Regions from separate parts of the Thermophagus sp. OGC60D27 genome, predicted to be linked through region 1. Evidence: riboswitches for the same ligand, from Rfam matches in the RefSeq annotation. Region 1 holds a riboswitch; each other region holds the start of a gene.

Region 1 (10,861 bases):
AATCAACTTAGCTATGATGGTTGTGCCGGCGACCTATATTCTTCCTACATTGTATGGTCACCTGATTCGCATTATCTGACCACCAACAAAGTTAGAGTGCATGAGAAACGTTATATGCACTTTGTTGAATCTTCACCTCCTGATCAGCTATTGCCCAATTTACACAAATTGGAATATCTCCGTCCTGGGGATGTGCTGCCTGTATTTCGGCCTGCCCTTTTTGATGTGGTGCGCAAAAAGAAAATTGAAGTAGATATTCGTCCCTTCGAAAACCAGTTCAGCCTTTCCAATATCCAATGGGCGCCAGATAGCCAATCGTTTTCTTTTGAGTATAACCAGAGGGGGCATCAGGTTTTTCAGGTGGTTCGAGTAAATGCGCAAACCGGTAAAACAAAGATTGTTATTGATGAGCAAAGTGATACTTTTATTGATTACAGCGGGAAACGGTACAGGTATGATGTGGATAAAACAGGTGAGATCATCTGGGCTTCCGAAAGGGATGGATGGAACCATCTTTATCTGATTAATGGTGAAACCGGGGAAATTATTAATCAAATTACGAAGGGCGAATGGGTCGTGCGTGGAGTCGAATATGTGAATGAAAAAGATCGAACCATCTTGTTGCGGGCCGGGGGGCGTAATAAAAAGGAGGATCCTTATTATGAACATTATTGCAGTATTGGTTTCGATGGTAAGAGTCTGAAAGATCTGACTCCTGAGAAGATGCAACATAATGCTCATTTTTCTCACGATTATCGCTTTTTTGTTGACACCTATTCCACTCCTGATAAGGCTCCGGTATCTGTATTGCGTAGAACCTCCGATGGCAGAATCCTGATGTTGTTGGAACAGGCGGATATTTCCCTCATTGAAGCGAACGGATGGATAGCTCCCGAGCCATTTGTTGCCAAAGGACGGGATGGAAAAACCGACATTTGGGGAAACATTTATCGTCCAACAACCTTTGATCCGAATAAATCTTATCCAATTATCGAATACATCTATGCGGGGCCACAGGGATCCTTTGTTCAAAAAAGTTTTTCTTCTTATCACTACCCATTTAGCAGCTTGGCCGAATTGGGCTTTATCGTTGTTCAGATCGACGGGATGGGCACTTCCAACCGCAGTAAGGCATTTCACGATGTTTGTTATAAAAATCTGAAAGATGCAGGTTTTCCCGATCGAATAAGGTGGATTAAAGCAGCGGCAGAAAAATACTCCTTTATGGATACGACAAGAGTGGGGATTTTTGGTGGATCGGCTGGCGGACAAAACGCCATGGCTGCAGTTCTTTTTCATCCCCACTTTTATAAGGCTGCAGTGGCATCTTGCGGCTGTCACGACAACCGCATGGATAAGATGTGGTGGAACGAACAATGGATGGGATATCCCGTTGGCCCTCATTATGCTGAATCATCCAATGTGGTAAATGCTCATCTTTTACAAGGTGAGTTGATGCTGATTGTTGGAGAGTTGGATGACAATGTGGATCCGGCTTCAACCATGCAGGTGGCAGATGCTTTGATTAAGGCCGATAAGGAGTTTGAATTGGTCGTGTTGCCAGGTGTTAAACATACTTTGGGAGGTAAGTTCGGAGAACGGAAACGTCGAGACTTTTTTATCCGAACTCTCTTGCATCTGGAAACACCCGGGTGGAATAATAAGTGAAAGAAAAGACTCTGATGGGAAAGGGTATACTGATATGTAATGGAATTTTAAAATTAAGAATGGATGGCCGTTCAGTAGATTCTAAAAATAAATCCGGCTCCTAAAGGGCCGGATCTATTTTTAGCTTCATTTTTTAAAACCTTATCACGACCTGCCCCATATAATACCGTCCGGCCATGGGGTAATAGTAGGCCCAGGTGTTTTCAACACCTTCTTCATACCAATTACCGCCGTAAGCATTACTTTCGTATTCATGGTCCAGCACATTATGAATGGTAAATTGCAGGCCGATGCTTTTAAATGGTTTGGGATTCAATGTCCAGTTGAATTGTATGTCATTTACCAACCAGGCATCCAGTTTACGGTCTTCGCTTTCGGTGTTGTCGAAATACTGTTCGCCCACATATTTGCTCAGCAACCCAACGCTTAGGCCGGATGTCAGATCAACCGTCAGGTTACTGCTGCCAACAACTGAAGGTGAATAAGCAATTTGTGTATCTCCCAAAGGTTTTATTACCGTTTCGGTAATCCATTCTTCCTCGCCGTTTACTATTGTTGGATAGCTGTTGGTCGATGTTTCCACAAAATCGTAGATGATGTTGCGGCTGAGGGTGAGGTTCATATCCCAATGTAACCATGATACCGGATGAACCGCTGCAATAACTTCCACTCCGGCACGATAACTCTCATCCACATTGGTCAGGATGGGATTTCCCACATTACTTTTTTCACCCGTTGGTATCAACTGATCTTCGTAATACATGTAATAGAGGTTGATGCCACCCGAAAAGGCCGCCGATTCATATTTATAACCCGTTTCAATGTCGTAAAGTCTTTCCGCTTTTGGGGTAGCTTCCCGATCCAGGTTGGCATCCTTAAAATTGGTGCGGGTGGGTTCCCTGTTGGAGATCCCCGCAAAAGCATAGATGTTGTGGTTCGAGCCGGGGGTGAGGTAAAACCCAACTTTGGGATTAAAGAATTGGAAATCATGTTCCTGATCCAGTGACCGCAGGTCGTCGTCCATTCCTGACATATCATAGTTGATGCCACGGTATTGCATGTCCAAAAAGAGCCGAAGGAGTGGGGAAGCTTCCCAGTCAAACTTGGTAAACAGGTTGTGTTCGGTTTTCGTGCCGTTGTTGAAGTACCACTCGTAATCTTTCTCGGTGATTCCGGCATAGCGCATCCAGATGATCCGCCCGAAATGATCGCCGTCATATCGGTTCCATCCCCCACCAAAGGTCAGGCTGGACTGACTTGATAATTTTAAATCGCCCGAAAGCGTTGCGCCGTAAAAGTCATTTTCCATCCATTTCCGGCGTATCAAGTCACTGGTCTCAATGGTTTGAGCAGAGATTTGAATGGGTGATATCCCGTAATGATTTAAAGAATCCTTTTCTTTATACTGTTCATAAAAACCTTCGCCACGGGTGTAGTGAAGCGCTGCGGTGAGATGCAACTGTTGCCCTGCTGCCCAACTGTAAAATAATTGGGCATGTGTCTGTTTGTAATTGTCGGTTTGGTCGTCATAGTACTGTTCATTGCCCAACTCATCGGTATAGACGCCGGCAGGATTATATCGCCGGTCGGTTTCCAGCATTTCCTGCGGAACGCCCCACCAGCTGATACCTGTTTGTTGGTCACCATGAAGGATTATCATCTTTAAAAAGCTGTTGTCGAAATGCATGGTGCCACCCAGGTAGAGCGACTGATGATCCGAGAAAGCGTTTTTGATGTATCCGTCACTTTTTAGACGTGAATAGCGCCCTTCAAAAGAAAATTTTTCATTAATAAGTCCTGTGCCAAAGCGAATGCTGTTTTTAAAAGTATTGAAAGAGCCGGCAGTTGACGTTATTTCGGCGTAAGCCCGGGGATCGCTCGTGGTGGTCTGAAAGTTTATGGAAGCCCCGAAGGCTGCAGACCCTTGAGTGGAGGTTCCCACCCCCCGTTGTATCTGAACGTTTTCTACCGAATTGGCGAAATCGGGCATGTTGGCCCAAAAGACAGCTTGACTTTCCGAGTCGTTCAGAGGCACCCCATTCATGGTTACATTAATGCGGGTAGGATCGGTCCCGCGTATTCTGAGGTTGGTAGACCCCAGCCCGATGCCACTTTCGGAGGTGGAGACCAGCGATGGGGTTAATTTCAGAAGTGACGGAATGTCATTTCCCACCCCGGCGCCCCTGAGGGCCTCACCTGCCAGATCGGTATGTGCCACCGGTGTTTGATGACCGGCACGATAGGCCCTTACCACCACCTCCTCCGTCAAGTGGGATGCAGCTTTCAGGGTGATCTTCAGGTGTTTGGTTTTTCCCGGATCCACCATTGCTTGCCAGGTTTCGTAACCCATAAAGGAAACTCGGATTTGGACGGTGGGGGATGTGATGCCCGAAAATTGAAAATGTCCATCACGGTCGGTAACGGTTCCATGGTTTCCCGGATTCATCACTACGGATGCCCCGGCAAGGGGTTCCTGATTCTCAGAGTAAACGATACCCTGTAACATTCTTTGTGAAAACGTCTGGGCCGAAAGGAAGATCAGCCCCACTAAAAGCATTAATTTTTGCATAACAAAGCAGTTAATGTTTAACAATTAAACCATAAACTGCAATGGGAAAGCTTTTGAAGATATCATACATTCCCTTACCGGCATTACCCGGTCAGGTTCAAAGGGTATGATCTCAGCCATTTTTATTGGCACCCCATTGTAGTTGAATTTAAGGCAGAAATGAAAAGGTAGAAGGGCTTGTTTTGATTATATTTTTTTGTGTTTGGTTGGTTTTATGTTGCACAATAAACCTTGCCCATCTTTATCCTTTGCGTTTCTGTGTGCTATGAAAATTTGGGGATGAAAAATAAAAGGAGAGCGCTCATTTCCCTGCGCCGGCATTACCCGTATCAGGTTCAATGGGTGTGATCTCAGCCTCCTATTTGGGCACCCCGTGGCGGCAAATATAGAAACATTTAATTAAAAAAAGAGAACGCGATCTTAAATTATTTTGTTTTGGTGTCGGAAGCTATGGGCTTTGGGCTTCTTCAGTCGACTCCATGGAGATTATACAGACGATTGAGTCGACTGCAGGCAAACGACTGAGTCGACTGCAGGCAAACGACTGAGTCGACTGCAAGCAAACGACTGAGTCGACTGCAAGCAAACGACTGAGTCGACTGCAAGCAAACGACTCAATCGACCGTACAGGTTTTATTGTATTTTAATCTTTACTTTAAGATTTCCAATGAAGTAGAAAATACCATAACAGCACAAAGTTTATTATTAGGGGTGTGGCTAATTATTTTCCGTCTATTTTTCTCAAGTTCGCTTTAAATAATAAATTATCTGGAAATACACCAAATTTTCTCTATTTTCGTTGTTTGAAATAGTCTGATCAGGACAAAAATAGAATCACTCACATTGAGCCGATGGCTCAAAATTACGATTACATCAATATTTTGGAATATCATGACAAATCTTCGTATACTTTGGCTATTGCTGTTGGTTATTATTGGCGGCCATTTTTCAACAGCTCAACAATCGTATGACAGTCGACAACCTGATCGTCTGTTTAACGAAGCTCTGGAACATTACCGTAACGGTAGGTATGGAATAGCACGAAGTATGTTTGCCGACATACAGGAGATGTTTAGCCCAGGACAGAGCAATTTGAGAGCTGAATCGGCCTATTATTTGGCCATGGCCTCCTCTCACTTAAAGAATGAGGATGCTCAGGATCTTCTGGAGTCTTTCCTTGTTGATTTTCCCGAAAGCGGAATGCGGCCCTATGTTTATAAACGTTTGGGGGATCTGGACTATGAGGCGGGAAAGTATCGCAAAGCATTACGAAATTACAGATATGTAGAGGCCCGTAAACTGAATCGGGATACCCGTTACGACTTTAGGTTCAAGTCGGGCTATTGCCATTTTATGGAAGGAGAGTATGATCAGGCGCTTCCGGCCTTTTCAGAAATTCGCAATGTGGAAGGTCAATGGTGGGGCGCCGCTAATTTCTATTATGCCCATATCCAGTATGAGCAGGGCAATTATAATTCGGCATTGAAAATTTTTGAACAACTGAAAGATGAACCCGGATTTGGAGACGAGGTTCCTTTCTATATTGCACAGATCCATTATTTGCAGGGAGCGTATAAAAAGGCGATTGATTATGGGATGCCGCTGATTGAAGAGGCAGAAGGTGTCAGAAAGGCCGATATGGCACGTGTGGTGGGGAATGCATGGTATGCGCTTTCGGATTATGAGAATGCTGCTAAATATCTTTCCATGTCCGTTAGTCTGACCGAGGCCCCCCCCCGGCAGGATCTGTACCATTTGGGAATAAGTCTGTACCACTTGAAAAAGTATGAGGAGGCAGCAGAAGCGTTAACCCAGACTACCCTTGAAAAAGATGCCCTGGCTCAGAATGCCTATTACCATTTGGGCGATTGTTATTTAAAGATTAATGAAAAAGAGAGGGCTCGCACCGCTTTCGGGGCTGCTTCGGAATATGAATTCGATAAAGTGATTACCGAAGAGGCCATGTTTAATTATATCAAATTAAACTACGAACTGTCCTTCTCTCCTTTTAATGAGATTATCGACAGCTTCATGGAGTTTATTGACCGGTTTCCCAACAGTACCTATTTGGATGAAGCCTGGCAATATTTAGGACAGGCGCTTCTGACCACAAGAAATTACCAGCAAGCTCTTGAGGCTCTTGAGAAGGTGAAAAACAAAACGGCAGACAATTACCGGGCGCTCCAACGAATTGCTTATCATCGTGGCCTTGAGTTGTTTACCAATTTGCGCTTCGATGAAACCGTCGATATGTTGCAATACAGTCTGAAATATGGTGAGTACAATCGTGATTTGAAGGTGAAAGCCAGATATTGGCTTGGGGAAGCATACTATCGTTTGGAAAAATTCGATAAAGCCATCGAGAATTATGATATTTTTATCCATACGCCCGGGTCTTATTCTTTGGATGAGTTTAAAACCGCCCACTATAATATCGGGTATGCCTGGTTTAAGCAAAAGAATTATTCTCAGGCAGCTTCCTGGTTCAGAAAATATGAGAATCTGATGGGCAGTCGCCAATCACCAATGCTTGGAGATGCCCTAAATCGCATTGGGGATTGCTTTTATATGCAACGTGATTTTGATCGGGCCATCCATTATTACGATGCGGCTGCCAATGTGCCGGGGGCTTCGGCCGATTACGCATTGTATCAGAAGGCTTTTGCGCTTGGATTGGTGAAAAACCACCGTGGCAAGATTGAACAACTGCAACAGCTGGTGAATCGTTTTCCACAATCGTCCTATGTGGATGATGCGTATTACGAAATGGGACGATCTTATGTGGCACTGAATGATTTACCTACAGCCATCAGAATGTACAAGAAGTTAAAGGAGGAGTATCCTCGTTCCAACTTTTCCAAAAAGGCCATGTTGCAGCTGGGACTGGTTTATTACAATAGTGGAGATCTGGATCAGTCGCTGGCCTTTTACAAACGTGTGGTGAATGAGTTCCCCGGTACCCCGGAGGCAGAAGATGCTTTGCTGGGAATTAAAAACATCTATCTGGATCGAAATGATGCCGATGGATATATCAACTATACCCGTCAGGTGGGAGGCTTTGCAAGTATCGACAAACGGCAGGAAGATTCCTTGTCCTATATTACCGCAGAAAAACTTTATATGCAGGACAAGTGCTTGCAGGCCATAAATCAATTCGAAGCCTACCTGCGCAACTATCCTAACGGACGGTTTGTGGTTAATGCTCACTTTTATAAAGCAGATTGTCAATATCGCAATCAGGATTTGGAAAATGCACGTCGCTCCTTTGAATTTGTGGTTAGTCGACCCGGAAACATTTTTATGGAAGATGCATTGGTGAGTATTGCACGTATCAGTTTTCAACAAGAGCGCTATAGTGAAGCCCTCGGTTATTATGAGCGTCTGGAGAATGAAGCCGATGAGGAGGATCTAAGAAGGGAGGCTCTAATCGGTCAGATGCGCTGTCAGGTTTATCTGGGCGAACGACTTCAAAATGTTGCCCGACTGGCCGAACGGATATTGGCCGACCCCAAAACTTCTCCGGAAGTGGAGCGGGAAGCCCGTTTCCGAAAGGCGGAAGCCCTTCTGGAACTGGGTGAAAAGGAGTTGGCACTGGCAGAATTCCAAATCTTGAAAAAGAATACCAGTTCACCCGAAGGTGCTGAAGCTCGTTACCGTGTCGCCCAAATCCTGTTCGATCAGGGTAACAAGGATCTGGCAGAAAAAGAGATTTTTGATTTTGTAAACGTGGGTACGCCTCACCAATATTGGATGGCAAGATGCTTCCTTTTGTTGTCCGATATTTTTGAAAGTCGGGGGGATCAGTTCCAGGCTCGTCAGTATGTGGAGAGTTTGCTCGAAAATTATAAAAATAGAGATGATGATATTCGCGAAAGGGCAGAAATGCGCCTGAAGGAACTTAAAGATCAACAGGGAGCCGGAGAGTAGTAATATCTTCGGCCTTTGGTGATGATCATATTTCTGTTATCTAATATCTAAATATCTAACGATCTGTTTTCTATGAAGTCCGTCAATATAATTATACTGTTTTTTACCCTTTTCGTTTTCGGGGTAAATGGTTTGGCTCAGGAATCTTTAACCAAAGACGTTCGGGTGCAAAGAGAATATGTTCCTACCGTATTTGATGCCATGAAAATTAATCAGATGCCCGAAAGGGAAGATACCATCGATTTTAATCCCCGATTCGGGTATCAATTATCGGTGCATCCTTTGTCCGGAATACCGGAAGTGTCACCGTTAAAGGCCGCCGCTCTGGCTCGTCAGCATCCGCGTGATCTTTACTCTTCCTATGTGAGGGGAGGATTGGGAAATTATCAATTGCTTTTCGGTGATATCTTTTACAATATTACACGTAATGAAAAATTTGCTTTCTCCATTGGGCTGCAACAGGAATCTTCATGGGGTGATTTGAAACTGGAAAATGATCGTTCGGTGGATGCCCCGTATCACAATACCAATGGGGGATTGTACATGCGACATTTCTTTGATGACAAGACGCTGGAACTGGATCTGGATTTTCATCGTTTGGCATATCGTTATTACGGCTTTCAGACCATTGACCCCGCAGCTGTGTATAATGTTTTTTTAGGAGATGGGACGAGTCAGGACGTGGTAGGTGCTAATCTGATCCCGGATGACAAACAGCGTCAGACGGCTTTTGATCTTCATTTTGGACTTCATGGTCAACAATCCGACTTGAATGACACTCGTTATCATTTAAACTTTGATTACGGTGGGTTCAATAATCGGACTGGCGTAGGAGAAAATAGCTTTTCACTGGGCGGCGATTTGTATATCCCTTTTGGAGCACTCTCGCTGAAGGTGGATGGAGCCGGGATTTATCGTAAGACAAATGTGCCGGAGGAGGATGAGAATCCTGAACTATTTGATTTTGAGGAGAGAGACCAGGTCTTTTTGACAGTGAATCCCAAAGTGGTCTTCCCGGGAAATAAATTGAAGGTAGAGGTGGGGTTAAACCTTACGGGTGAGTTTTCAGACTCGGAGAAGTTTTATTTGTCCCCGCATGTACGTGGCGATTTGATCATAGCCGAAGGGGTGGTTTCAACTTTCCTGGGCATGACCGGCCAGGTGCATCAGAACAGCTATCGCGATATTATGGAAGAAAACCCGTTTGTGTCGCCAGATGTACTGGTGCAACCTTCGTTTACCAATATTCGTGGATTTGCCGGGGTAAAAGGCAACTTCAGCAGTGCCACCTCTTTTACCGCTCGTCTCGATTATGAGTTTATTGAAGATGAGTACTTCTTTGTCAATCGTTTTTTTCTACGGGATGAAAGTGTTGACGATTGGGCGATGAGTAATCTTTTTGACGTTCAATACGATGATGCCACCTTGCTCACCCTTACCGGTGAATTTCTTATTCGTCCGGTACAGGAACTGGATATTATTCTAAAAGGGGTCTATTACGGTTGGACATTGGATAACTTTGATTATGCCTGGCATAAACCCGAAATGGAGTTGGGCATACGAGCCGGCTATACTTTCAATGAGGAATGGCGTTTTGATGCATCCTTTAATGTGATAGGAGAACGAAAAGCTCTTAACTCTTTGCAAGATGGTGATATTAAAAATCTTAGCTCGGTGGCGGATTTTAATTTGAGTGCAAATTATCAATTTAATAAGCGATTGCATTTTTTTGGCAGAATTCAGAATATATTTGCATCCAAATTTTATCCTTGGGCCGGCTACCCCATGCAGGGATTTAATGCCAGGGTAGGGGCCGGTTATTCTTTCTAAAACTTTTAAGAGGATCGCTGTCGAAATGAGAAAATGGCGTATTGAAGATTCCGAAGAGCTGTATAATATTAACGGCTGGGGAATCAATTTCTTTTCTGTCAATGAAAAAGGAAATGTTGTGGCCACACCACGCGGAAAAGGCGTTGAAGTGGACCTCCGAGAGTTGGTGGACGAACTGACTCTGCGCGATGTTGAAGCGCCCATGCTTATCCGGTTTCCGGATATTCTGGATAGTCGTATCGAGACCATGCAAAACTGTTTTTGCAAGGCCCGGGAAGAGTACGATTTCAAAGGCCAGAATTTTATCATTTATCCCATTAAGGTCAATCAAATGAGGCCTGTGGTAGAAGAGATTGTGGGGCACGGAAAAAAAGTGAACATTGGACTGGAAGCCGGTTCTAAACCGGAGCTACACGCCGTTATTGCCACCAACACCGATAGTGATTCTTTGATCGTATGTAACGGTTATAAGGATGAGGCTTATATTGAACTGGCTTTGCTGGCACAGAAGATGGGACGGCGTATTTTTCTCGTCATTGAGAAATTTAATGAGTTGAAGCTTATTACGCGTCTGGCACGGAAACACAAAATTCGTCCCAATCTGGGCGTACGTATAAAATTGGCCAGTTCAGGCAGTGGTAAATGGGAAGATTCCGGCGGAGACGTCAGCAAGTTTGGGCTTACCTCCAGTGAGCTGATCGAAGCCCTCGACTATCTCGAGACCAATGAAATGAAAGATTGCCTCAAATTGGTCCATTTCCACATTGGTAGTCAGGTAAATAAAATTCGTCGTATCAAAAATGCCCTGAAAGAGGCCTCTCAATTTTATATCGAGCTTCATAAATTGGGATTTAACGTGGAGTTTGT
Region 2 (10,861 bases), on a different contig from region 1:
GTGAAAAGTCCATCGTTATTAACTGCCAGCCTAATGGTTCTAATAGTTGGTCGCTCCAGTAATCTGACTCTTTTGTGGCCATCCCTCATGGTTGGGCGGCAATACTGAAAATTACTTAAATCCCCGCCTGCCTGCTCTCTTCTCCATCCTGCCTCTACACTATATGCTCCTTCTGGTTGTGACAACCGTAAAATGGTCAGGCCCGCTTCTTTTATTTATAACATCAGACGCCCATGGCCACGGAAAAAAGGAAGGTCACAACGTCCCTGTACTTCACCTGCTCTTTACTATAAATCACCAACTTATGGAATAACATTCAAAATAAACCGAACCATTAAGAATATTTAAACCATACAAAAACCCTGAGCTGTTTCCATGTTTCGGCAAAAAACGTCATTTTTGCACCACATATTCCAAAAACAATGAAAGACAAAGTCATAATAATTACGGGGGCCTCCTCAGGTATAGGACGGGCGTGTGCCTATGAATTTGCCGGACGAGGTGCCAAACTTGCGCTGGCAGCGCGTAACGCCGACAAACTGAAAGAAATAGAACAAACAATGACCGGTCAAGGGCACGAAGTGTTGGTGGTGCCCACCGACGTCAGCCGGGAAGAAGACTGCCAAAACCTGATACAACAAACCGTTGAAAGGTATGGTAAAATCGATATCCTGATCAACAATGCGGGGATCTCCATGCGAGCGATTTTTGAAGAGGTGGATTTAAGTGTTTTGAAACAATTAATGGACGTTAATTTCTGGGGTACTGTTTATTGCACCAAATATGCGTTACCCTATCTGCTGGCTGCTAAAGGATCGGTGGTAGGGATCTCCTCCATCGCCGGCTTCATAGGGTTGCCGGGCCGAACCGGTTATTCGGCTTCCAAATTTGCCATGCACGGTTTTTTACAGACCCTTCGTACCGAAAACCTCAAAAAGGGGTTGCATGTACTCATCGCGGCGCCCGGCTTCACGAGTACCAACGTTCGTAAATCGGCACTCACTGCCAACGGAGCGCAACAAGGCGAGACGCCTCGGGCCGAAGAGAAAATGATGAGTGCCGAAGAGGTAGCCCGTCATCTGGCCCATGCCATCCGCAAACGAAAGAGAACCCTCGTTCTGACCTTTGTGGAAGGAAAACTAACGGTGTTCCTAAGCAAATGGTGGCCTTCGTTGATCGAAAAGTTATCGTATCACCACATGGCAAAAGAACCGGACTCTCCCTTTAAGTAAGCACTCACATGGCCGGGTCGAAATCATGCATCTGCAATGGTTTTACCCGTTTTTTCGGCACCCTGCTCCTACAATGGGCAGGATATAGGTGCCTGTTTGTTTATTTCCAAAAGAAAAAAGAATTCACCATATTGCAATAATCATGTTAAAGCATACAACAAAACTGAGAGTGCGCTACGGCGAAACCGACCAGATGGGGATTGTCAACAATGCAGTCTATTCGGCCTATTTTGAGGTGGGACGTACCGAAATGTTCCGGCACCTGGGACTTCCCTACAGCGAAATAGAAAAGCAAGGGATTATGCTGCCGCTTTCCGAACTGCATGTTAAGTTTTTGCGGTCGGCCCGTTACGACGATGAACTGACCATCGAGACCTACGTGGAAGATTTTCCCACATCCAGGATTCGGTTTCAATACAATATATATAATCAATCGGGACAATTGTTGGTAAAGGGTGAAACCGTACTGGCTTTTTTGGATGCCCAAACACGACGACCAACGCGCATTCCGCCGTTTCTGGCCGATAAAATTGCCCCTTTCTTTAAAACGCATGGGCACTAAGGCCTGCCCCGGGCATTCACGATGCCGTGACGGGAGGGCCCTTAATCGTTTCCCTACAAACAGAGTAACACCATGAAAACAGATCATTTTCAATACTACGTAGAGCAGTTTGCCGACCTACGCATTCTTCGTTATCCCGTAACCGGATTTGAGGAGCTGTCGCTGCAACAAAAGAAACTCATCTACTATTTATCGCAGGCGGCCATTGAAGGCCGGGATATTCTGTTTGACCAGAACTATAAGCATAATCTCACCATTCGCCGAACACTGGAAGCCATCTACCAACACTATACCGGCGACCGCTCATCGGAAGATTTTCGCGAGTTGGTGGTCTATCTTAAGCGGGTGTGGTTTTCCAATGGTATTCATCATCACTACTCCACCCTGAAAATAACGCCGACGTTTGGTGAAGCATTTTTCCAACAAGCGGTCAAAAGCATTCCTGCCGAATTGTTGCCTTTAAAAAAAGGGGAAACCGTTGACGACTTGCTAAAAACGCTCATTCCTGTGTTGTTCGATCCCGAGGTAGATGCCAAACGGGTTAATCAGGAAAACGACTCAGATCTGATTGCCACCTCTGCCAACAACTATTACAGCGGTGTATCGCAAAAAGAAGCGGAGGCTTATTATGCTTCCCTTAAGGCGTCGGATGGCCGGGAGCCCCTATCTCACGGGTTAAACACGCAACTGGTAAAAGAAGGAAGACAACTTAAAGAAAAAGTCTGGAAAATAGGCGGCATGTATTCGCCCGCCATAGAGAAGATTGTGGGATGGCTCCAAAAAGCCTTGACGGTAACCGAAAACCACCAACAGAAAAAGGTGATCTCGCTGTTAATCGACTTTTACAAAACAGGGGATCTCAAGATATTTAATGACTACAATATAGCATGGCTGTCCGATCAGGATTCGCAGGTGGATTTCATTAACGGATTCATTGAGACCTATGGGGATCCTCTGGGATTGAAAGGGAGCTGGGAAAGCGTGGTTAACTTTAAAAACCGTGAAGCCACCCGCCGCACCGAAATCATCAGTGCCAATGCCCAGTGGTTCGAAGATCATTCACCCGTCGATCCCCGCTTCAAAAAGAAAAAGGTTCGGGGCGTTACCGCCAAAGTGATCAACGTCGCCATGCTGGGGGGCGATTGCTTTCCTCATACGCCCATCGGCATCAATCTCCCCAATGCCGACTGGATTCGGAAAGAGTATGGTTCCAAGTCGGTCACCATTGAAAATATCACCTATGCCTACGATCAGGCATCCAAAGGAACAGGTTTTCTGGAAGAGTTTTGTTATTCCCGGGAAGAGATTGACAGATATAATCAATATGGTTTTATCTCGGGCAACCTGCATACCGACCTTCATGAATGTTTGGGACATGGTTCCGGGCAGTTATTGGAAGGTGTCTCGGGCAATGAATTAAAGGCTTATGGCGCCGTAATAGAAGAAGCGCGTGCCGATCTGTTTGCCCTTTATTATATGGCCGATAAGAAAGTGGTGGAACTGAATCTACTGCCCGACCGGGAGGCTTATAAAGCCGAATACGACAACTATATCCGCAACGGACTGATGACTCAGCTAACACGTATCAACCCCGGCGAGGATATTGAAGAAGCCCATATGCGCAATCGCCAGCTTATTGCCGCCTGGTGCTACGAAAAAGGAAAAACGGAGAAGGTGATAGAAAAGAAAATGAAAGATGGCAAAACCTTTTTCATCATCAATGATTATGACGCCTTGCGGCATCTGTTTGCCACCTTACTGTCAGAAATTCAACGCGTCAAGTCGGAAGGCGACTTTGAAACAGCTCGCCATCTGGTAGAAACCTATGGGGTGAAGGTGGATAAGCAACTTCATAAAGAAGTTTTGAACCGCTACCAAAAACTGAACCTTGCCCCCTATAGTGGCTTTGTCAACCCGCGATTCCGTACCGTAACGGATGATAAAGGCAATATTACCGATATCATTCCGGATTATGGCGAGAAATATGATGAACAGATGATGCGATACGCCGGAGAACATTCCTGGTTATAGAAAAAATGTTACATTTGTAACGAAACACTGTTAGGGGTGCTCCACCTTGAGTGGGGCTGAGAACAGACCCTTAAACCTGATATGTGTAATAACAGCGTAGGGAAACAGTCGTTTGAATGAGATACCACATACCATTTAGGACATAGTAGATCATTTAAAGCTGTTTTGCCTCGTGCAGAACAGCTTTTTTTTTAACCCCAAAATATTAAGTGAAATGATTACACCACAAATTACAGGAGACCTTCTTCGTAAGGTGCGGGCCACCTCGCCCCTGGTTCACAACATTACCAATTTCGTGGTCATGAACAATACAGCCAATGCCTTGCTGTCGGTAGGTGCCAGTCCGGTGATGGCCCACGCCCCGGAAGAGATGGCGTCCATGGCCGGCATCGCCTCTGCCCTGGTTTTGAACATTGGAACCCTGAGCCGGCAATGGGTAGAAGGAATGCTATTAGCCGGCAAAACGGCCAGGGAACGAAAAATACCTATTGTACTGGATCCTGTGGGAGCTGGCGCCACCTCTTTTCGGACCGAGACCTGTCATCAATTGATCAGAGCCTGTAATCCGACCATCATTCGTGGTAACGCTTCTGAAATTATGGCTCTCATCAGCAGTGATGTACGCACCAAAGGGGTCGACAGCACCGAATCTTCGGACGTGGCACTTCGCATGGCCAAGACATTGGCTCGCGAAACGGGGGCGGTGATAAGCATCAGCGGGAAAACCGACTACATCACCGACGGAACCCATGTTATTCAAATTCAAAACCACATTCCCCTCATGCCCAAAGTGACAGGGATGGGATGCACGGCCTCGGCATTAACAGGGGCTTTTGCTGCGGTCAGTGACAATGCCCTGACCGGTGCCGCATCGGCCATGGCCATCATGGCGGTAGCCGGGGAAAAAGCGGAATCGATGGCGGCAGGGCCTGGCTCTTTTCAGATGCACTTTTTGGATGCTCTGTACGCTCTGAATCAAGAGGACCTTAACCAATCCTTAAAGCTATGAGAACCTCTTTTGATTTGCGTCTCTATCTGGTAACAGACAGAGACCTATCGTTGGGACGGCCCCTGGCAGAGGTGGTGGAAAATGCACTTAAAGGGGGTGTCACCATGGTACAGTTAAGGGAAAAGGAGGCTACTACCCGTGAATTTATACAGGAAGTGATGAGCGTTAAGAAAATATTGCAACGCCATAAGCTTCCGCTGATCGTCAACGACCGGGTGGATATAGCGCTGGCCACCGATGCCGATGGGGTGCATCTGGGACAAAACGATATGCCCTGGCAGATGGCTCGTCAGATGTTGGGGCCGGATAAGATTATTGGTTTATCCGTCGAATCGATGGATCAACTGGAAGAGGCCAACCGGGCCGATATCGATTATATTGGTATAAGTCCGGTGTTTACCACGCCCACCAAAAAAGAACTGGAGAAAGGTTTGGGGTTGCAGGGAACGGCTGACATAGCCCGGCATTCCTCACATCCTTCGGTGGCCATTGGGGGCATCCATCAAGGGAATGCCCACGAGGTGATGGCCACTGGTGTGGAGGGGCTTTCGGTGGTTTCGGCCATTTGTTCGGCCAGAGATCCCCATACTGCCGCCCAAGAGCTCTTAAAACAGATCGATCGAGGACGGAAAAGAAAATAGAAGGGTGTTTCTGATTCCCGGTTTCGGATTTTAGGTTTCGAGGTTCCGGGTTTTGGGAGGCAGGTATAATCGATTGCAAAAATCACTATACCCTACATATCAAACATCTATCCCACAACCCCGGAAACAGATACACTTAACACCAAAGATTGTCCACAATAGCAAGGTATAATTCTTTGTCATACGAATTCTACCATACCAATAACTGAGATAAAAAACATACCAATGAAAAAACATAAAACCGCACTAACAATAGCCGGTAGTGACAGTGGAGGTGGCGCCGGCATTCAGGCCGATTTAAAGACCTTTTCTGCCTGTGGGTGCTACGGCATGTCGGTCATAACAGCCATTACAGCACAAAATACCGAAGGGGTAACAGACATATTTCCGGTGAGGATCGCCACGATTGAAAAACAGATCGATGCCGTGCTCACCGATATCGGTGCTGATGCCGTAAAAGTGGGAATGCTCCATTCGGTCGAGGTGATACGACTGGTAGCAAAAAAGATAAAGCAATATGAAGTAAAAAGACTGGTGATAGATCCTGTCATGGTAGCCACCTCGGGCGACAAACTGTTGCAGGAGGAAGCCATCGAAGCGCTGAAAGAGGAGCTGCTGCCGCTGGCCACCATCATCACGCCCAATATTCCTGAGGCATCGATCCTTTCGGGAGAGAAGATTACGGCACAATCAGAATTGCCCGATGCAGCCCGCAGCCTTTCCTGTAACCAATCTGTTTCGGTGATGCTCAAGGCCGGTCATCTGAGCGATGAAACGCTCATGGACGTCTTGTATGATGCAGAAAAGGATGAAATTGTCACATTCCCTTCAAAGCGAATCACGACGATGAATACGCACGGAACAGGATGTACGCTTTCATCTGCCATTGCCTCCTTTCTGGCTCGAGGGGAGACGCTCCAATCGGCGGTGGGCAAAGGGAAAAACTATATTGATCAAGCCATTCAGGCAGGTAAAGATTACAAAACGGGACATGGTCACGGCCCGGTGCATCATTTTTTCCGGTGGTGGGCATAAACTCAAAGAGAACCATTGGATATATACCACCCATTATCCAGAAAGACTTTTTTCAGATGAAGGACAAAAAAGAAAGCACCCGGTTTTTGAGCATCCCTCCTGCCGGACCGCATACGGCGTATATGTGGAATATTAGTTTTGGCATGATCAACAAGATCTTTGATCATCCCTTTGGGCGAGGGCTCTCGGAAGGAACCCTCCCCCTCGAATGCTTCCGGCACTATCTGTCCCAAGACATGCTTTATATAGAAAAGGATGCCCGCGCTTTTTCGATTCTGGCCGGGAGATCTGAAAACCGGGAGGCCTTCACCTTTTTTCTCCAGATGGCCACCGATGGTTTGGAAATAGAACGAACCCTTCACCGGGAATTGTTCCCTCTGTTTGGTGTTGAACGTCCGCAAAAGATGTCAAAAGCTTGTCATCAATACACTTCTTATCTCACCGAAGTATGCCTTACAGGTTCATATGAATCAGCCGTCGCAGCTCTTCTCCCCTGTTTTTGGGTTTATCATGAGGCAGGGACACGAATCCGATCAAAAGCTGTAAAAGACAATCCTTATCAATTATGGTTAGAGACTTACGCTGACCCCAGATATGGCCGTTATGTCGCTCGTTACATATCTATAGTGGAAAAAATCATGAAAGGAATCAACCAGACACTTACAGAAGAAATGATCCAGGCCTTTCAAAAAAGCATCCAATATGAATTCGCCTTTTTTTCAGAAGCCTGGAACAAAAAATAAATGATCTGTCACTGCACTACTCTACAGTGTTTCCCAAACCTTTAAAAAAGATTTTAAAATTCCGTTACAACAGTTGTTTTATCAAGCCAAGCAGCCATATTAAGGACAAGGAAATTCCAATTTTGAAATCCCTTATTTAATACTGGCTCTCCATTATCGGGAAGGTAATATTCATGCAAAGCGCCAAAGCGTTCAAAATCCCGTCCTAAAAGCAGAATGGTTTTCTCGGCCAACACCCGGGCATCATCATCATAGCCATAATTGACCAGTCCTCTAAAAACAAGATAATTAACATTAATCCACACAGGCCCAAGCCACGAGGAAGGATTTCCACTGGCTCTTACATCATACATTTTTTCCAAGGGAGAAAGAGTACGAACGCCTGCCGGGGCATTAAAGGAGGTAGTATCGCGAAAATGCTTCTTTACCATTATTTCCGCTTGCTCAGGCGTGGCTATATTTGCCCACATCGCCATAAACCCACTCCAGATACTGAACCGTTGAATCAGGCAATCATACGTTCGTGGTTGACCAACGTGGAGGTATAACTCCCCGGGTTGAAGAGATTCTATATCCGGTTTTTCTATGGGCCTTAAATTCAGATCAACACTATAATAAAACCCATCACGAGGATCCCAGCAATGTTCTCTGATGTTTTTCAACAATTGATCCGCCTCTCGGTTATAGTAATTTGCGATATCCGGGAGATTGAGCCTTTCGGCAAGGTAACTAATCGCCAACAACTCTTTATACATGAGCGCATTGAGAAAAATAGATCCGGAACTGCCATAAGGCCGATAAAAGGTACTGGGGTCATTGTCGACCCCTATGGCTTCATCCGTTTCCCAATACATCAGTCCCGTGGCCGCATGACGATGAAAATTAAGATATTTACTAACAAAAGCCTGCAAGAAGTAAAAATCATCCCGTAACCACTCTGCATCTCCATTCATATTTTGAACCACAAAAGCGGCATGCTGAGCTAGAGTTGGTTTATGCATATTACTTTTCCAGGGATTTCGCTTCTTTAACATTTCTTCTCGACTGGGGGCATCTCGTTCAATCCAAATGGGAATCCAACCATCCATTCCGCCATAACTCAAAGCATTCAAGACACACCCTTGTTCATATTGGAGGGCCTCAATGCGATCCTTCTCATTCCCATTTTCGAGCAAAATTTGCCGCAAGGCTATATTGCTGAGCCAAGAATCCCAATCCCATAGCATATCAAGGTATTGATTGCTTCCCGGAGCCAGGAATGGGTATTTTAAGGATCCGCCGGATGTTCGGTACATTCCTTTCATCTCTTTGTAAATGTACTTCCTACATATCTGCTTATACTTTTCAATGTTCTCCGGCGTAGGTGCAGGCAGTTGGCCCATTGATTTTGTAAAAATGCCAATCAAGAATACTATGAGAAAGATTGTTCTTACCATACCAAAATATGTTTACATGAATAAAAGAAATTTCATCAACTCAAACCTGTTCAATAACAGAAATCATCTATGCTACCCGTTAGCAAAACAACAAGTTACATTTTACACTAAGGCTTCAAAAATATACAACAAAATCCCCAACCCTACCCATTAATGTTTTATTTCTGATCAGGAATTCACAAACTTCAATTCTTCCTGAGTCGTAATCTTCTCACAATAGTGACACCTCATAGCAACCTCTTTCTTATTGATGACCTTAAATCTGGTAGTAACCATTTCATTGTTGGTAATACATTGGGGATTAAAGCACTTCACAATTCCCACGATGGTGTCGGGGATGGTAACATCCCTCTTTTCTACTACTTTATAATTTTTGATGACGTTCAGTCTCGCTTGTGGTGCTACCAAAGAGATCTTATTGATCTCATGATCTTCAAAGAAAACCTCAGAAATTTTAATGATGGCTTTCCGCCCCAGCTTTTTGCTATCGAGGTTGGCACCGAAGGTCACTTGTTTGGTCGTTTTATCGAGATCTAAAATCTTAATCACTTTAAATAAATTGTCGGTGGGGATATGATCGATCACCGTGCCATTTTCAATAGCACTAACTTTTAATTCTTTACCGTGTACCATAATAGTATCTTAATCTGATAATTTAATCTGTAATTTTAAAACTTACTACCTGTATCCCATTACTACAGCGATGAGTGCCATTCGGGCAAACACCCCATTTCGAGCCTGATCAAAATAATAAGCTTTCGGACTACTATCCACATCCGGATGTATTTCGTTCACCCTTGGCAGCGGATGTAAAACACGCATATTTTCTTTGGTATTATTGAGCATGTTTTTTCTGAGTACATAAGCATTTTTCACCCTTTCATATTCCATGGGATCGGAAAACCGTTCTTTCTGAACCCGGGTCATGTAAATAATATCTGCATCATCAATGATATCCAATAACTCACCATGTTCATAATAAGGAATTCCATTCTCTTCCAAGAAGAGTTTATATTCACGAGGCATACGTAACTCTTCGGGAGATACAAAATGAAAGGTAGGATTAAAATGAGACATGGCCATTAACAGAGAATGCACGGTACGGCCGTATTTGAGGTCTCCCACCATGAAAATATTCAAATTATCCAAAGATCCCTGTGTTTTACGAATGGAATACAGGTCGAGCATGGTTTGGGTTGGATGCTGATTGGCGCCATCACCGGCATTGATCACCGGCACCAGTGATTGTTCTGAAGCATACCTGGCGCTGCCTTCCAATGGGTGGCGCATCACAATCAGGTCAGCATATCGGCTTACCATCTGGATGGTATCTTTTAAGCTTTCCCCTTTCGTGGTGGAAGAAGAAGCCGAGTCGGAAAAACCAACCACCCTTCCTCCCAGTCGATTAATGGCAGTTTCAAAGCTTAGACGCGTACGAGTTGATGGTTCAAAGAAAAGACTACCAACCACTTTACCTTCAAGTAGCCGTTGATTGGGATTACGTTCAAACTCTTCTGCCACGTCCAAAACATGAAGTATTTCTTCGCGGCTAAAATCATTAATAGAGACTAAGCTCCGGTTTTTCATCTTTTGCATGGGTTTACTTTATAATTAATCAGGTAATTCTTCTTCTGTCCTTCTTACTTATAGGCACAAAAAAAGACCCGGCTTAAAAAAACCAGGTCTGCAAATAATAATATCATTGGAACGAAATAAACATTGACAAAGAGAAAAATGACTCCTTCGTTTTCCCCTAATCATTCGTGTGTTTTCTATTTTTTGACATCTCAACATTTCAAACATCAAAATTACATCTTTTTTTCTACAACGTAAAGTTTTTATTGTAGTTGATCGGGAATGAAGCTAAAAATTGTTTCGTGATGCCAACGATTTTCTTTTTAATATTTCGTGCCGGGAAGGAAATAATTTCAGGAGTGCTTATTCCATATATACATGAAGTATTGCGGCACACATCCCGAAAACCACAAAAAATAATGTTTCCCGGGCAATGCAAAATCGCTATTTTTGTCGAAAATTGAAAATCATGCAAGGTAAGCTCTTCTTAATACCCACCCATTTGGGGAATCCCGATCATCCTTTAACGATACCTTCCGAAGTGGCAACTTTAACGGGAAGATTACGCTATTTTATAGTAGAAAACATCCGAACGGC
Region 3 (10,861 bases), on a different contig from region 1:
TAAGAGACCCATGCAAAGAGAACCTTTTTGGAATGTGTAACTCTTACATAGTTGTAATTACTTTTAGGGTCATTAACTGTCAGTTGGATATTCATCTTTCTTTTATCGTGCTTTTTGGAACAAGAAAAAGTGGAAACGCTTTTTAGTGTCGTTAATTTTTCTTTAGTAGATACTATTGTTTCATTGCCAAGCTTGAAAATTCCGTCTTTGTTTGCTACTGTAAGATAAGGGGGCACGACTTTTGGTTCTATGCTATAATCTGGTAGGCCATCAATAGTCCCTCCGGGGATAAATACTTCATTTTTATATGTATTTATGAATTCAAGAATTGGCGCCTCTGACTTAGCATTATTTACTACTTCTTCATATTCAGAGAAAATTTCGTCATAATAAATTTGGTAACATTCAAATCCTAAAGAGTCTTGCCAAGCAGTGAGCTCTTCTTTTGATTTTTTCGAATTACTAAGGATTAGATTGTTTAAAACACTTTGGTTTTTTATTACAAGAATTCCATTATCAACATATACATCGGGAATTTGTGTTTGCACATCCAAATCTTCTGTTTGGCTACAAGATGTAAAAATTAAGAAATATCCAATAATTAATACAATTGATAATTTTTCCATTTTGTTAGATTTAGGGTTAATAAAAAATAGTTGAATCAATTCTTACAGTATTGTTTGCCATTAAAATAGTAAAGTTGTTATGTTTTCATAGGCACCTCCTTTTATTTGAGTTTTTAGTAAAAGAAAAGTTATTAAATTCAAGTGTTTTATAACTTTGTTATTGCTCTTATTATACAAATGTATAAAATTGTGTTTAATAATACGTTCTGTTAAGAAAATTATTTTGGAAAATAATTTTCTTATTGTATTTAAATTGCTTGTATTAATGCGTTTTTTAGGAATAATTAAAATCGTTCAGTGCTGAAAATTTGTCAAACCACCTTATCATTTTTCACTGCACAAAGATTTCCGCACATGGTACAATGGTCTTCCTCGCTGCTTTCCGATTCAATTTTACGCTTTCTGGCCATTTCTGGGTCAAGAGCCAGTTCATACATGGTTTCCCAGTCGAGGTCGCGCCGGGCCTTGGACATGAGGTAATCTCTTTCACGCGCACCATTAATTTTATTGACCACATCTGCGCTGTGGGCAGCAATTCGACTGGCAATGACGCCATTTCGAACATCTTCGGCGTTGGGAAGACATAGGTGTTCGGCCGGCGTGACATAGCAAAGGAAGTCGGCACCATGTATAGCCGCTACCGTCCCGCCGATGGCTCCAACAATATGGTCATATCCCGGGGCCGAATCGGTGGTTAACGGTCCCAAAACATAAAAGGGCGCCTCATGACAAACTCTCTTCATCAGCTTCATGTTCATCTCTATCTGGTCGAGCGGCATATGTCCCGGTCCTTCTACCATGACCTGAACGCCTTGTTCTCTGGCGCGGTCAACAAGCTCGCCCAGTACCAGCAGCTCGGCAATCTGGCCACGGTCGGTAGCGTCGGACCCGGCACCGGGACGAAGGCCGTCACCAAGGCTAATGGTGACATCATGTTTTTGACAAATATCCAGGATTCGGTCGTATTGTTCGTATAACGGATTTTCTTTTTTATTTTCCAACATCCATCGTTTAAGTATGGCCCCGCCACGGCTAACGATGCCGCATACTCTCTTGTCGTTGTTTAGAAAGGATACGGAGGCTTGCGTCACACCGCAATGCAAGGTCATAAAGTCCACACCGGCCTCGGCCTGAAATTCTATTTCGCGGAAAAGTTCTTCCGGCGTCAAATCAGCTATGCTTTTCCCTTGGGCCAACAATCGTGTGGCAACGCTGTATATGGGGACAGTACCTACCATTACCGGAGATGCTTTCAATATTTTGTTTAGGATAAGTTTTAGATTGCCCCCGGTTGAGAGGTCCATGATGGCATGGGCGCCATATTTAACGGCAATATCGAGTTTTTTAAGTTCTTCGGAAAGGTTACAGTGTTTTTCCGATGTGCCCAGGTTGGCATTTATTTTGGTCGTCAGTCCGGCACCAATACCATGGGGTTCAAAATGGTGATGGTGGTTCTTGGGTATGACGATTCTTCCTTCGGCTATCTCGTTGCAAAGCCATTGAGGATCTACCTTTTCGCGCGCAGCTACAATTTTCATTTCCGGGGTTATTTTGCCTGCACGGGCATAGTGGATTTGTGTGGTCATGGAATTAGTTTTTGAATTTGTTTCAAATTTGTTTCAAAGTCGGTGGTTTGCATAAAGTGACGAACCATGGCAATGTTTTGGGCACCTGCAGCAATTACCTGCCCAATGTTTTCAGGGAAAATACCCCCAATGGCAACCACCGGAACGTCAGATATTGCAAGCACCTGTTCCAATTGGTTTGTGCCTACGGGCGGGTCAGGTTTTGCTTTGGCATTGGTGGGAAATATCGGTCCAAAACCAATATAGTCCGGTTCTTGGGCTAGCGCTTGCCTTGCCTGTTCCAGGGAATGGGTGGATAGACCAATCTTCATGGGGCCTACAATTTTTCTGGCTTCGGAAACAGGCAAATCATCCTGTCCCAGATGCAGATAGTCGGCCTGACAAAGCAGGGCAATGTCGGGACGATCATTGATGACCAGACTGGTAGTGGTTCCACGGGTTATGGCTCTTAAATCACGGGCAATTTTCAGAAGCTCCCGGTCGCTCATCTCTTTTTCCCTTAGTTGCAACATGGCAACCTGGTTTTGTACGCATATTTCGGCAATGGTCGTATGCGGTAGCATCGGTTTGGTTAAAATCACATAAACACCATAATTTTTCATCCGTATAAAATTTATCTAAGTTATTGGCCGGATGAAACTCGCATGACCTAAAGTTTATACATGTTCTTATTGTTGCAAATCTTCTTGGTCATGGTCGTTTCATTGGATTTATTTATTTGGATTGCCAATTCACACCGACGATGTAAAATGAGATGATTGGGGAGATTGGATGGTCAGGGTGGTTGAGAAAGCGACATAAATTGGGGTATTTATATATAAACAAGAAGTTTACAATATTTAAAAGCAGCCATCTCCCCAATCAAAAATTACCATATTCTTAAGTGTTAAAAAAGTCAATCATTAACCAAAAACTAGTGACTAAACACTAATCACTAACCGCTAATGACTATTGATTATCAACTTTTACCCGTTGACTTTTTCCGGAACTTTAGATTCTTCAGAAAGTCTTTGAGCTATTAATTCTGCTACTTTTTGTCCGGAAAGGAGCATACCCCCGAATATGGGCCCCATACGATAGCTGCCGCTGGTTCCGTTGGCGGCCATTCCGCAAACAAAAAGGCCGGGAAATACTTCTTTGGTGTTTTCGATGGTTGTTTTTTCGGCTTCTTCTACCGCCAGCGAACGTTCTCCCATGACTTGTCCCGAAGGGGTATTTAACTGGATATCGTTTTTGCGGGCTACGGTATGCACTATTTCACAGTCGTGGCCTGTTCCGTCGATTACGGCGTTGGCCATAATAATCAAAGGGTCTACATGAAGCCCTTCGCGATGTACCGGCGCCCAGTTGACAACCAATCCACTCACTTTATTATTGTGAAATACCACATCTTCTATGGATGTGCAATTAAAGATGCGGGCACCGGTACGGGTGGCATGATAGGTGAGGGCAGAGGTGGCATGTACCGAGTCCACTGTATAGTAATCATCTTTGTATGGATTGCTTTCGATGCCGAGTTCTTCAAGGATGGGCAGAGCCTCTTTTTGCACAATTATTTCGTTAAACATCATGGCACCGCCCCACATGCCTCCACCGGGGGCTAGCTTACGTTCAAAAACAGCCACTTTTTTGCCTGCTTTTGATAATTAATAAGCGGCAATAAGTCCCGACGGCCCACCGCCGGCAATGGCCACATCAACGGCCAGATTCTCTTTTAATTTGTTGAAGTAGGAATCGATGATTCCTGCTGATACCATTTGTTCCATAGTTTTATGATTATTAAAGGATTAATCAAAAATCTATGGAGTGCGGTACTGATAAAGGTGAGCATACGATAAAATCTTTTCCCTTCGCAGGCATTATCCTGATCAGGTTCAATGGGTATGATCTCAGCCTGTTAAGTAAGGCACCCCGTAAATTGGATTTCAAAAATAGATAATATATTGTTAAACTGCAAAAATGTGCTTCTTTTTCTTTTCTGTTCTTGGTGCAATTTCTTCAAATTCAGGCATCTTTTTTACAACCTGTCCTACTATTATCAATAGCGGTGTTTCTTGTAAAAGCGGATGTTGACATAATTGGTCGAGTTGCGATATTACTACTTTTGATTGAGGATTGGAAACATTACTTATGAGTGCAACCGGGGTATTTTTATTCCATCCTTTTTTTATCAGTATGTTGGAAATTTCGCATTGTTGTCGTGCTCCCATATAAAAGACCAGAGTACTGGCCTGGGGTAATTCCCGTTCGGCAATGTTATGTCCTACACAAAATGCTACGGAAGAACCTATCTCCCGATGGGTTAATGGAATTCCATATTGAGCTGCGGCAGCAAAAGCACTGGTTATCCCCGGCACAATTTTCACATCAATATTGTTTTCGGCCAGAAATTGAAGTTCTTCTCCGGCCCGACCAAAAATAAGAGGGTCGCCCCCTTTTAGTCGCACCACCTTTTTCCCGCTCAAGGCGGCTGATACCAGTAGCTGGTTGATTTCTACCTGTTGAATATGGTGTTGTCCACATCGTTTCCCCACGGCTATTTTACGGGCCGGATAGTGTTCCAGAAACCTGGAATCGACCAGTGCATCATGAAAAATAATATCCGCCGCCAAAAGGTAGCGATGGGTTTTCAGCGTCATTAATTCCGGATCACCGGGACCAAAACCGGCCAGAATGACTTTGGGAACGAATGGTTTCTGCGAACGATCCCTGTTTTTTTCTCCGTTAAGAGATGTCTTTTCCAATGATAGATAACCTGTTAAGTCGGGCCCGGAGTTTTTTTTTATGTTTTCCCGAATCATGATCGACTGTTTCACGTTTTTCCCATTTGATCCGACGGCTATTGTTAGATCCTCCTCCTGGTAAACGGCAGGAGAAATGAAATCACTGAGGCGGGGATTATCTGCCAGATTCACAAGAATGTTACGGGCATGGCAGTGTTCGCGAATTATTTCATTGGTATGTCGGTTGTCGGTGCATGCATATACCATGAAAAAATCATCCAGGTCGGAAGGATCATAGCTTTTATGGATGATATGTATGTTGTCGATTTCCAGAAAGGCAGGATCGATTTTTATTCCGATGACTGTAATGGATACATTGAAACGTCGCAAACTTCTGACTTTCGACAGGGCAGCTTTGCCGGCACCCACTATTAATAGTTTTTTGCCGGTTACATTTACCGATATGGGCAAGAATTCTTGTTGTTGATGCTTGAAGTTGTTCATGGCTCTTGGTTTTATGTTTTTGATGATTGAGTATGGCTTTTGGAGGGTGGAGAAAAATTCAAATACATTTTTATTATACTATTGAATCAAAAAAATGATGATGTGTAATAAAACCAGCAAGGGGTATCTGCATTTCTTTGAAATGATTTTCCCCTTTGCATTCATCTGTCTGAAAGAGATTGGATTGTTGGTTTTAATCTGATTCTAAATGTGAATCACCTTTTAATAAACATAGACTATTCACTTCCTTTCTTTCGGTTTGATCAATGTCTGAAATCTTTTCCCTGAACCGTTTCGGAAACATATTTTTTTCTAATTACGAAATCGCCAAAGCTTTCATGGGAATTTCTATTTTGGGCATAATCGGCAATTAGGGGTCGAAGTGTTTCAATAATTTCTTTTTCCGTAAGCGTTTCCCGATACAAAGTATTTAATCTCGTTCCCTGTTTGTTGCCCCCCAAATAGAGGTTGTAATGGCCTATTGATTTGCCGATCAGTCCTATCTCGGCCAGGTAAGGCCGCCCGCAACCGTTGGGGCATCCGGTCATACGAATGACGATCTCTTCTTTCAAAAGATCATATTCTTGCAGAATGGTTTCTATCTTCCCGATCAGTGTCGGTAGATACCTTTCGGCTTCGGCGAATGCCAATCCGCAGGTGTTTAAGGCCACACAGGCGATGGAATTCTGTCTCAATCCGGAAAGCGTGGCCGGCCATACGCCATATTTTTTGAGGATGCGCGCCACCTTTTCTTTTTGAGAGGTATTCGCAATAATCAGGTTTTGATTTCCGGTTAGAATAAATTGGGCATCGTCAATGTTTTCAGCAACTTTTCGCAGAGCTGTTTTCAAGAGGAGAGAGGGGGTGTCCTTCACTCTTCCTCCTTCCACAAAAAGGTTGAGGCTCCATTTGCCGTCGATACCCTGTTTCCATCCGTAGCGGTCGCCATTGCGGGTGAAACGATAGGGGCGGGGCGCTTCAAGAGCAAAACCCAGACGGGTATTCAACTCATCTTTGAACCACTCTATTCCGCGATCGTCAATGGTGTATTTAAGTCGTGCTCTTTTACGGTCTTGTCGATTGCCGTTTTCTTTCTGTATCAAGACAATCGTTTCGGCCACTTTGAGCACCTGATCCGGTTGGCAAAAACCGATCACATCGCCCAGACGAGGATAGGTTTGTGGATTCCCAAAGGTGGAACCCATGCCGCCGCCCGCCGTGACATTAAACCCGGCCAATTTGCCCTTTTCTTCTATGGCAATGAATCCCAGGTCCTGAGAGAAGACGTCAATGTCATTGTAAGGCGGAATGGCAATGCCTATTTTAAACTTTCGTGGCAGATAGGTCCGTCCGTAAATGGGTTCAATTTCTTTCTTTGAGGATGCCAGCAATTGTTTATCCAGCCATATTTCATGATAGGCGGTAGACTGTGGTGTCAGATGACGGGATAATTCGCCCGCCAACTGATAAACACTTGCATGGAGCGGTGATTCGGCCGGGTTGGCGTGCGACATCACATTGCGATTCACATCCCCGCACGCGGCAATGGTATCCAGCAGGACTTCATTAATGCCTTGCAGGGTGGGTTTCAGATTTCGCTTTATGACGCCATGAAGCTGAAAAGCCTGACGCGTGGTGAGTTTAAGGGTGCCGTTGGCATAACGGTCGGACAGCCCATCCATTTGCAGCCATTGCTGGGGGGTGGCGATCCCCCCGGGAAGCCGCACTCTTATGAGGAACGAAAAAGCCGGTTCCAGCTTTCGACGTTTCCGATCTTTTTCGGTGTCCCGGTCAAACTGTTGATAGATGCCGTGAAATTTGGATAACTGAGTATCTGATTCCGCTATGGCACCCGTCACAGGATCGGCCAAACTCTCGGTGAGCGTTCCACGCAGATAGTTGCTGTCGTATTTGATCTTTTCCAGTTGAGACAATTTGCTCCAGTCAATTTGGTGGTTCATTGTTTTCGTTTTTCGTTTAGAGTTTAGATTTCATCGTTCACAGTGGGGCGTTTTGAGGACTATAATTGTAAGCGAATGACGGTAAACCGATGGCTGTTGTCTTTTTATTCTCCCCTTCTGATGTTTATGCTTACATTCAATAAACATCTATTCTGAATCGTTTTTGACGTTTCAGTTGCTGAAGATAATCTTTGGCTTTTTCGGGCGTCATGCCGCCCTGCTTGCGGATGATTTCGGTTAGGGTGTTTTCCACATCTTTCGCCATTTTTCGTCGATCGCCGCACAAATAGATGTAGGCCCCGTTTTTTAGCCATTGAAAGAGGTTTTTTTGTTGTTGTAGGAGTCGGTGCTGAACATATTGCTTTTCTTTGCTGTCGCGCGAAAAGGCCAAATCGATTTTTTCCAGGACACCTTCTTTCAAGTATTTTTGCCATTCAGTTTGGTACAGAAAGTCGGATGAAAAGCGACGATCACCGTAGAAAAGCCAGGTGTTACCATTGTGCCCAAGTGTTTTTCGATGTTGCAGGAACGCACGATAGGGGGCTATTCCCGTTCCGGCACCGATCATAATTACGGGGTCACCGTTTTCCGGCAGCCGGAAGCTGTAATTTTTTTCGATGTAAATCAAAAGTTGATCTCCCGGCTCCACCTCTTCTGCCAGGAAGCCCGAACAAGCGCCGACTCGTTTTCGGCCTTTGTGATGAAATTGAACTTTGGAAACCGTGATGTGTACCTCTTCGCCCACTGCTTCCTGACTGGATGAGATGCTGTAAAGCCTGGGGGGGAGAGGTCTCAACAACTGAATCAGTTCCTCTCCTTTTATGGGTGCGGGAAAGTCATGAATCAGATCCAGCAGGTCGTGCCCATACAGCCAGCTATCAAGCTTTTCTTCATTCTCGATAAGGGATTTCAGTGATTCATGATTGGTGTGTTCGGCATATTTTTGCAACACCTCTCTGGTTAAGACGGTTATTTCATAATGATGTCGGAGGGCTTCTTCCAGTGTGATTTCTCCCACATGGGTATTAAGGGTTGTGTCGCCTTCCAGACCAAGCTCCGACAGTATATCCCGAACCAGTCCCATCGGATTTCTGGCCAGCACGCCCAGGGCATCGCCCGGTTCATAGGTGAGACCTGATCCTTCGAGCGATATTTCCAGATGGTATACCTCTTTGTCCGATTCGCTGCCGGTAAGGCGTACTTTTTCCAAAATCTCTGCCTCGAAGGGATGCCGTCGGCTATATTCGGCAGAAGAAAGCGATGGGAATGCCGCTGCGTTTTCCTCGCTGGCACCTTGCATTTGTTGGTTGCCAAGGGCGGTCAGCACCCGGTCCATCCATAAGCTGGCATCGCTTTCGAAGTCCACATCACAGGTGACCACCGGTGAAAGAGAAGCAGCACCCGCTTTGGCCAATGCCCGATCAATCTCGATGCCCGTTTTGCAAAAGTGCTTATAGCTTTTGTCGCCCAGGGCAAGTACCGAATATTTGAGACCATCCAGCTTGGGAGCTCGCCTGCCGGTTATGTGATGATAGAAATCTTCGGCCATCAAAGGGGGATCTCCTTCTCCATGAGTGCTGACAATGACGAGAAGGTTGGTTTCCTTTTTAAGGTTGCGTACATTGTATTCGTCCATGGCGAAAACTGTACTACTAATACCACGCTGAGAGGCCTTCTCGTGCAAACTGCGGGCAATGGATTCACTCCGTCCGGTATGGGTTCCATACAATATGGTTAAGGGCATATCATTGGCTGCGGAATCGCACTGCGACGATGGCTTTCCCGGGGTCACCTCCGTCTTCTGGTGGTGAAACCCCATAAAATAACCACTCAGCCACAAAGCCTGATCGGCAGAAAGGCCGCGGGTGAGCTCTTCCAAGGCTCTTTGTTGGGTCTCTTTTAATGGTAATGAATTTAGGGTCATCGTAATTAAGTTTTATTGAATCAGTTGGATCTTATTGGTTGCTTTTCAAAGTATTCTCTGATGATGTTGCGCGTTCGGATCGCGGCATAGACATCCTCACCATTGGATGATACGGCTATCCGCAGATGCCCTGATTGATAGATGGCGGGAGAGACAAACTGGCAAAGCGCCGGATGGTCATGTATGTTCACCAGTACTCCTTTCTGGCGGGCATCCTTCACTATTTGTCTGTTGAGAATCGGGTCATTGGTGCAGGAATAGAGCATCAAATAGCCGTTTAAGTCTCTCTTTTCATATGCTTTTATGCGGAAGGGCACACCGCTGTCTTTTATTTCATCACATACCTTTAGCGCAATTACTTCCAGGTTGGCAGAAAACCGCTTCAGGATGTTGATCTTGTTCCAGGCCGTGTGACCGCCACCGATGATTAAAATCTTTTCGTTGGAAATATCAATGGCTATGGGAAGAAAGTTTTTGGATGTCATGGCATTCTATCAATTATTGGTTTGGTTTATTTTATCAATGGTTGTTTGGGGTTGTGAAACGGTCTTAACACGGACTGAAAAGTGTTTGTTTAAAGCTGTGATTCCTGTTTTTAGTCGATTGCCTCTGATCGAATAATATGGGGCTTCGTATTTTTTGGTTTCCAGACATTGTTTCATTCGTATAGAAATTGGTTAATCCATTGGTCGGATGGACCTCGCTTATTCATGAGTTTATAAATGTTCTTGTTGTGACAGGCCTGGTTGGGCATGCTTGTTTCAATTGTGAAAAATCCTTTTTGTCCTAGTTCTGATAATGGGAACCATCGTCGTGTCCGCATTTTCTGTTCAAATACAACAAAGGCCCTTCTGTATTCGGCAGAAGGGCCTTTCTCGGCTTGTCCTTATTGTTGATTCTTAAAGTATCAATCGGATTTACCCTTCTGCAATAGATGATCGCAACACATACACATTATGGTATCTGTCATATTCATCATTTGGTTGGCAGAAGGTCGTTTTGGACTCATGATATTTAAAATTTCAGTTTAATTCCTACTAATTTAAAAGGTTTAATGTTGTATAAATAAATATGTATGATGCTTATTTTTAGCATTCTTTGGTTTTAGTGCAATTTATTTTAATTTTATCCTATTAAACCAATCGGAATGACAAGACAAATATAGAGGGATTTTGTAAAAGGCAAAAAAAAATCGGACTTTTTTTTCTTAAATAGAAAATTCCGCCCTGGCAGGAGAGGGGTAGAAGACCCGATTTCTCTGTCTTTCTTAACGAAAATAGGATTTGAAAAAAAAATGAATGTTGAGAGAGAAAATTAAAATTGATTTTAAATCGCAAAACCATTAAATTTATACCCGAATCATTGTAGTATCCACTGTTTTGCTATGATGCTTCGGAGTCACATATCAGAAACAGTAGCCTTCAGAGCTCTTCCGAAGGTGATGCTTGCCAAACCACCACCTGCACGTGGTGGATTTCCATTTTGTTTATCTATTCCAAATTTTTGTTGAGTTTCTTGTCTCTTTTCACTTCTGCCA

The links. Region 1 has a riboswitch for thiamine pyrophosphate ahead of ACT29H_RS11675 (TonB-dependent receptor). Riboswitches for the same ligand answer to the same signal wherever they lie in the genome.
Region 2: another riboswitch for thiamine pyrophosphate. It lies ahead of thiM (hydroxyethylthiazole kinase); the one in region 1 lies ahead of ACT29H_RS11675 (TonB-dependent receptor).
Region 3: another riboswitch for thiamine pyrophosphate. It lies ahead of ACT29H_RS08800 (sulfide-dependent adenosine diphosphate thiazole synthase); the one in region 1 lies ahead of ACT29H_RS11675 (TonB-dependent receptor).

The regions. Positions count from the first base shown of each region.
Region 1 covers NZ_JBQTGH010000008.1:211,318-222,178, reverse strand. The annotation lists gene ACT29H_RS11680 (DPP IV N-terminal domain-containing protein) at 1-1,668, shown strand, start outside; gene ACT29H_RS11675 (TonB-dependent receptor) at 1,802-4,237, opposite strand; TPP riboswitch at 4,291-4,383, opposite strand; TPP riboswitch at 4,526-4,621, opposite strand; gene ACT29H_RS11670 (tetratricopeptide repeat protein) at 5,129-8,164, shown strand; gene ACT29H_RS11665 (TonB-dependent receptor) at 8,237-9,994, shown strand; gene speA (biosynthetic arginine decarboxylase) at 10,020-10,861, shown strand, end outside.
Region 2 covers NZ_JBQTGH010000006.1:221,050-231,910, forward strand. The annotation lists gene ACT29H_RS09225 (SDR family oxidoreductase) at 423-1,232, shown strand; gene ACT29H_RS09230 (acyl-CoA thioesterase) at 1,375-1,794, shown strand; gene ACT29H_RS09235 (dipeptidyl-peptidase 3 family protein) at 1,867-3,825, shown strand; TPP riboswitch at 3,848-3,945, shown strand; gene thiM (hydroxyethylthiazole kinase) at 4,040-4,834, shown strand; gene thiE (thiamine phosphate synthase) at 4,831-5,475, shown strand; gene thiD (bifunctional hydroxymethylpyrimidine kinase/phosphomethylpyrimidine kinase) at 5,701-6,510, shown strand; gene ACT29H_RS09255 (TenA family protein) at 6,567-7,253, shown strand; gene ACT29H_RS09260 (MGH1-like glycoside hydrolase domain-containing protein) at 7,307-8,689, opposite strand; gene pyrI (aspartate carbamoyltransferase regulatory subunit) at 8,858-9,322, opposite strand; gene pyrB (aspartate carbamoyltransferase) at 9,368-10,276, opposite strand; gene ACT29H_RS09275 (SAM-dependent methyltransferase) at 10,734-10,861, shown strand, end outside.
Region 3 covers NZ_JBQTGH010000006.1:106,297-117,157, forward strand. The annotation lists gene ACT29H_RS08785 (hypothetical protein) at 1-626, opposite strand, end outside; gene thiC (phosphomethylpyrimidine synthase ThiC) at 938-2,212, opposite strand; gene thiE (thiamine phosphate synthase) at 2,209-2,814, opposite strand; partial or broken gene ACT29H_RS08800 (sulfide-dependent adenosine diphosphate thiazole synthase) at 3,178-3,846, opposite strand; TPP riboswitch at 4,041-4,136, opposite strand; gene cobA (uroporphyrinogen-III C-methyltransferase) at 4,159-5,439, opposite strand; gene ACT29H_RS08810 (NADPH-dependent assimilatory sulfite reductase hemoprotein subunit) at 5,703-7,400, opposite strand; gene ACT29H_RS08815 (assimilatory sulfite reductase (NADPH) flavoprotein subunit) at 7,537-9,324, opposite strand; gene ACT29H_RS08820 (precorrin-2 dehydrogenase/sirohydrochlorin ferrochelatase family protein) at 9,345-9,809, opposite strand.